2 regions of the Pseudoalteromonas sp. SG43-1 genome follow, and region 2 is predicted to be linked to the other one. Evidence: predicted binding sites of a transcription regulator. Region 2 holds the regulator's gene; the other holds the start of a gene.
The links. The regulator NrdR, encoded in region 2, represses ribonucleotide reductase genes. The targets are predictions, from matches to a motif close to AAACACNANATNTNGTGTTT.

Region 1 (3,425 bases), on a different contig from region 2:
GCTCATACTCAGGAACAACTTGTTTTAAAATACCGTCTTTACTTGCTTTAACGCTAATATGTCCACGTGGTGGCTCAATACCGTTAGTTGCGTTAGAGATTTGCGACGATGTTTCTGATGGCATTAATGCACTTAGTGTTGAGTTACGCATACCGTGCTCTTTAATACTTGCACGTAGTGTATCCCAATCAAGATGAAGTGGCTCATCACAAATTTTATCTAAATCACGTTTGTACGTATCTGTTGGCATAATACCTTGTGAATACGTTGTTTCGTTAAACTTAGGACATGCGCCACGCTCTTTAGCAAGCTCGTTTGATGCTTTCATTAAGTAATATTGAATAGCTTCAAAGGTTTTATGTGTTAATGCATTTGCGCTACCATCTGAATAACGTTTACCGTTTTTAGCTAGGTAGTATGCGTAGTTAATTACGCCTATTCCTAGTGTACGACGACCCATAGTTGCATTTTTGGCAGCCGGTACAGGGTAGTCTTGGAAATCAAGTAAGTTATCAAGTGCGCGTACTGCAAGTTCAGCTAGCTCTTCAAGCTCATCAAGTGACTCTATTGCACCTAGGTTAAACGCAGAAAGTGTACAAAGGGCAATTTCGCCTTCTTCGTCATTCACGTTATTAAGTGGCTTAGTTGGCAATGCAATTTCTAAACATAAGTTAGATTGGCGAATTGGCGCAACTTTAGAAATAAATGGGCTGTGTGTATTACAGTGATCCACATTTTGTAAATAAATACGACCAGTACTTGCACGCTCTTGCGCAAACATTGAGAAAAGCTCAATGGCTTTAATGCGTTTTTTACGAATAGACTCGTCTTGTTCGTATTTAACGTAAAGTGCGTCAAACTCAGCTTGGTCTTCAAAAAATGCATCATAAAGGCCAGGCACATCTGATGGGCTAAATAACGTAATGTAGTCGTCTTTAATTAAACGAGAGTACATTAATTTATTAAACTGTACGCCGTAATCTAGGTGGCGAACGCGGTTGTCGTCTACACCACGGTTATTTTTAAGTACAAGTAGGTTCTCTACTTCTAAATGCCAAAGCGGGTAGAATAATGTTGCTGCGCCGCCACGTACACCACCTTGTGAACAACTTTTAACCGCTGTTTGAAAGTGCTTATAAAAAGGGATACAACCTGTGTGATACGCTTCGCCGTTACGAATATGGCTACCTAGCGCACGTATTCTACCTGCGTTAATACCAATTCCCGCACGTTGTGAAACGTATTTAACAATAGCTGACGACGTTGCATTGATTGAATCAAGGCTGTCGCCACATTCAATCAATACACATGAGCTAAACTGGCGAGTAGGCGTACGTACACCCGACATAATTGGCGTTGGTAGAGATATTTTAAATAATGATACCGCGTCGTAAAAACGTTTAATGTAATCAGTACGTGTTTCACGTGGGTAATCTGAAAATAAGCTTGCTGCAACTAAAATATATAAAAACTGTGCACTTTCGTATATTTCACCCGATACACGGTTTTGAACGAGATACTTACCTTCAAGTTGCTTTACAGCAGCGTAGCTAAAGTTAAGATCGCGAGAATGATCAAGGTATGCATCAAGCTCATCTAACTCTTGCTCTGTGTAATCTACTAGTAAATGAGCATCGTAGCGTTTATCGCCAACCATTTTTGTTACGTGGTCAAATAAACGTGGTGGCTCAAATTGACCGTATGCTTTTTTACGTAAATGGAATACAGCTAAACGTGCAGCTAAGTATTGGTAATCAGGCGATTCTTTTGAAATCTGATCCGCTGCTGCTTTAATGATGGTTTCGTGAATGTCTTTAGTACGAATACCGTCGTAAAACTGAATGTGCGACTTTAATTCAACTTGCGAAACCGAAACGTTGTTTAAACCTTCGGCGGCCCACTCAATAACGCGATGGATCTTATCCAGATCAAGAGGCTCTTTACGCCCGTCACGTTTGCTTACAGATAACTGTTGGTTCATTTGCCTGTATTCCTTGGGAATTATGTATTTTGACCAATGCTTTATACCTCGCCGAGGCAAGGTATATACTCATTTATTATAAGTTTCGCCATATTTGCGAATTTAATTGAATAACATTTGGCCACAATATCTGGTGTTGTTCAATTTAGAGATCACAAGATAGTGTGGTCTGAGTTGTTTTGCAAGGGACATAATTGCCCCTATTTGTGGATAACTTCGGGATAACGTATTTGTGTTAGTAGATACTCACCTTCGAACAATCATTTAAGTTGAAATATGCAAAAATCAACTAATGATCTGCTAAATTTACGCATTTTAAAAATAAATTTTGACTGCTTTTTTTATCAGCAAGCTTTGCGTAAAAACTAACACAATCACAATATATAGTGTTTATTAATTAACATGGCACTATATATGGTTAAAACCATCAATTGGGCTTTGCCAGTTAAAATCAGCATTCCAGCTGTTGGCTTCATCAATACTTGGTATGTAACCCCAAAGTGCCGTTGCTGTGCGCATACCTGCGGCTTTGCCTGCTTGTATGTCTCGCTGTGCATCACCAATGTACAAACAGCGTTTTGGTTGCACTCCCATAAGCTGTGCACAGTGTAGCAGCGGTAAAGGGGATGGCTTAGCTTCAGCTAAGGTGTCGCCACTTATTACTACACTAGCATTTTTCAATGCGGGAATTGCTGCCACTAAAGGATCAGTTAAAAACCCTGGTTTGTTAGTCATGATCCCCCATTTGATCTTTTTCTGATCAAGGGCAATAAGCAACGATTCAACACCGCTGAAGCAATGTGTGTGATTTGCTATGTTTGCAGCGTATTCGTCAACTAATTGCTTAATAAGCTCGCTTTGAGGTTGTGTGTCCCATAACTCTTTAAAACCAGCCTCTAATAATGCGCCTGCGCCGTTAGATGCCGCAGGACGGTATACATCACTACTAACAGGCTCAATTTTATTATTAATGAGAACTGCATTTAAAGCCGCACCTAAATCATCAGCGGTGTCGAGTAGAGTGCCGTCTAAATCAAATAAAAATGCATCGTACTCAATAAGGGGGAGGGGGGCTTGAGAGTTAGCCATTAAGCTAACTTCTCAAAGTACAGTATGTAATTTACGCTAACGTCACTATTGAGCGTATATTGCTTTGATAGTGGGTTATAAGAAAGGCCTGTACTTGCACGAACTTTTAAACCCGCTTGCTCTGCCCATGTAATAAGCTGTGCAGGTTTTATAAACTTTTTATGGTCGTGTGTACCTTCAGGCACCATTTTTAAAAGCTTTTCAGCACCAACAATAGCGTATAAATATGCTTTAGGTGTTTTGTTTAGGGTTGAAAAAAACACGTCTGCGCCTGGTTTGGCAAGTGCAGCTACGGCATGAATGATAGATGCTGGGTCGGGAACGTGCTCAAGCATTTCCATACAGGTTATTACAT
Region 2 (3,425 bases):
GCTTTACAATGCAATTCAATACGGACTAGATGAAACAACGGGCGAAATTGATTACGCACAGGTTGAAGCACTAGCACTTGAGCATAAACCAAAAATGATTATTGGTGGTTTCTCAGCGTACTCAGGTATTGTTGATTGGGCTAAATTCCGTGAAATTGCTGACAAAGTAGGTGCTTACCTGTTTGTTGATATGGCTCACGTTGCAGGTTTAATTGCGGCAGGCGTTTACCCAAGCCCAGTTCCTCATGCACATGTTGTAACTACAACTACGCATAAAACACTTGCTGGTCCTCGTGGTGGTTTAATTATCTCTGCATGTGGCGATGAAGCAATCTATAAAAAGCTTAACAGCGCAGTTTTCCCTGGTGGCCAAGGTGGTCCTTTATGTCATGTTATTGCAGCAAAAGCAGTGGCATTTAAAGAAGCGCTTCAACCAGAATTTAAAGTATACCAAACACAAGTTGTTAAAAACGCAAAAGCAATGGTTGCTGTAATGCAAGAGCGCGGCTACAAAATCGTATCTGACAAAACTGAAAACCACTTATTCCTACTCGATTTAATCGATAAAGATATTACTGGTAAAGATGCAGATGCAGCCCTTGGTAACGCTAACATCACAGTTAATAAAAACTCAGTGCCAAACGATCCACGTTCTCCGTTTGTAACATCTGGTTTGCGTATTGGTTCTCCTGCAATCACTCGTCGTGGTTTCAAAGAAGAAGAATCAAAAGAGCTTGCTGGCTGGATTTGTGACGTACTAGATAACATCACTGATGAATCTGTACAGGCGCAAGTTAAAGAAAAAGTAAAAGCAATTTGTGCAAAATTACCTGTTTACGCTTAATTGCATAAGCAGCAGTAATTTAGATCACATAGGCTAGGGGCCTGTTTATCTTTCGAGGTTTAATTTGCAGTAGTATGTTTGGTTTTTAGGCAAGGCAGAGTCTATGTAGTGTGGTTACTCCACACAAATAGGCGATAACGCAGCATAAATGCCAAACATGCACTGCCCTCGGGTTCGTCCTAGGGGCGATTTACTCTTTGTTGCCTACATGGATGTAGGTAAGGGGCGTGAGCAGGACGCGGAAGCTTTGCTCGGTTTTTACTTAGCCCACTAGGTTACAAACCTCGCGCCGCGATTAAATCACCCATAGATAGAACAAATTTAATCCTGAAAGGTCAACAGGCCCTATTTTTTTGCTAAGATAAAAGACCGCTATTTAGCGGTCTTTTTTGTTTTAAAACGGAAGTACCGAGCTATGCATTGTCCATTTTGTACCGCAAAAGATACTAAAGTTATTGACTCACGCCTTGTTGGTGGAGGCCATCAAGTTCGCAGGCGCCGTGAGTGCAACGACTGCCATGAGCGCTTTACTACATTTGAAGGCGCTGAACTGGTTATGCCTCGTGTTATTAAACAAGACGGCAGCCGCGAACCATTTAACGAAGATAAATTATTAAATGGCTTAAATCGCGCACTCGAAAAACGCCCAGTGAGCACAGAGCAAGTAGACGAAGTAGTGAATATAATAAAATCGCAGTTGCGTGCTACAGGCGAGCGAGAAATTTCAAGCCATTTGGTTGGTGAATGCATTATGGAAGCCCTCAAAAAGCTCGATAAAGTAGCGTATGTAAGATTTGCCTCTGTTTATCGCTCGTTTGAAGATATACGCGAATTTGGCGAAGAAATTGCCCGCTTAGGGGAGTAACAATGCAAAGCCAAGTTCCTTTTACTGAACATGATGAAATGTATATGGCACGCGCCATAGAACTTGCCAAAAAAGGCCGGTTTACTACCACACCTAACCCTAATGTTGGCTGTGTTTTAGTTAAAAATAATCAAATAATTGGTGAGGGTTTTCATCAATTAGCAGGTCAAGGTCATGCAGAAGTAAATGCACTGGCTGTCGCTGGAAAAAATGCACAAGGTGCAACGGCTTATGTAACGCTTGAACCGTGTAGTCATTATGGCCGTACGCCACCGTGCGCCGAAGGCTTAAAAGCTGCCGGTGTGGTAAAAGTAATTGCTGCTATGGTTGATACAAATCCACAAGTTGCTGGCAAAGGCCTTAAAATACTGAGCGACGCGGGTATTGACGTTGCTTACGGGTTACTCGAATCACAAGCTCGCGCACTTAACGTTGGCTTTTTTAAGCGTATGGAACAAGGCTTACCTTATGTGATTTGCAAAATGGCAGCGAGTATTGATGGTAAAACGGCGCTTAAAAATGGGCAAAGTAAGTGGATCACAAGTCCTGCTGCTCGACAAGACGTACAATTATACCGAGCGAAAAGCTGCGCTATTTTAACCGGTGCCGATACAGTGCTAGTAGACGATGCTAAACTTAATGTGCGACTAAGTGAGCTGCCTTGCACACTGCCTACTGATTTGCCGCTTCGCCAGCCCGTGCGTGTTATAATTGACTCTCAAAACCGTTTAACACCTGACCTTGCTTTATTTGAAATCCAAAGTGATGTAATAATATTTACGACTAAGGTTGATAAATCATTGCAATGGCGGCATTTTGTAAAGCATATTGAAGTCAGTGAAAGTAACGGTAAAGTTGATTTACAAGCCGTTTTAGAAAAACTTGGGCAACTGCAGTTTAATAATGTTTGGCTTGAAGCTGGCGCAACACTTGCTGGTAAAATGACAGAGCTTAATTTAGTTGACGAGTTTGTTTTTTATTTAGCGCCTAAACTAATGGGCCATGATGCAAAAAGTTTAGTTAATTTTCCTGAATTGACGAGTATGCAAAACACCGTTGATTTAACATTTAATGAATGTGCGCGCATTGGTGACGATTTACGTATCACCGCGTCAAAACTCATTAAAATCACTTAATAAAAAGAGTAGTGCTATGTTTACTGGGATAATAGAAGCCACAGGCAAAATTGCTTTATTACAAAAAAAACAAGGCGACTTAGCCATTCGTATCCAAAGTACTGATCTTGATATGACAGACGTAAAGTTAGGTGACAGCATTGCAACTAATGGTGTTTGCTTAACTGTAGTTGATAAACATATTGATGGTTTTAGTGCGGATTTATCTAATGAGACGATTAGTTTGACCGGTTTTGCTCACTATGCTTTAGGACAAACGGTGAATCTTGAAAAAGCCATGCAACCTGTTTCTCGTTTAGGCGGTCATTTAGTGTCTGGCCATGTTGATGGTATCGCAACAATTACAAGTATTACAGCAAACGCCAGAGCAACAGAATATTGGCTTACAACTGACGAAAATTTAATGAAATACATTCCGTACAAAGGTTCGGTATGTATTGATGGTATAAGCCTGACAGTAAACGCTGTAGAGGGTAATAAATTCAAATTAACAATTGTCCCACACACGAGTGAGCAAACCACAATTGCTCATTTTAAAGTAGGTACCCAAGTTAATTTAGAAGTCGATCAAATTGCACGT

Region 1: a site for NrdR is predicted at 2,101-2,120, ahead of nrdA (class 1a ribonucleoside-diphosphate reductase subunit alpha). Genes of this name have one in related genera too.

Annotation. Positions count from the first base shown of each region.
Region 1 covers NZ_JACJFD010000002.1:309,028-312,452, reverse strand. Annotated here, with positions in the region: gene nrdA (class 1a ribonucleoside-diphosphate reductase subunit alpha) at 1-1,981, opposite strand, end outside; gene H5159_RS03520 (HAD family hydrolase) at 2,390-3,070, opposite strand; gene ubiG (bifunctional 2-polyprenyl-6-hydroxyphenol methylase/3-demethylubiquinol 3-O-methyltransferase UbiG) at 3,070-3,425, opposite strand, start outside.
Region 2 covers NZ_JACJFD010000034.1:19,980-23,404, reverse strand. Annotated here, with positions in the region: gene glyA (serine hydroxymethyltransferase) at 1-844, shown strand, start outside; gene nrdR (transcriptional regulator NrdR) at 1,260-1,709, shown strand; gene ribD (bifunctional diaminohydroxyphosphoribosylaminopyrimidine deaminase/5-amino-6-(5-phosphoribosylamino)uracil reductase RibD) at 1,712-2,845, shown strand; gene H5159_RS18655 (riboflavin synthase) at 2,862-3,425, shown strand, end outside.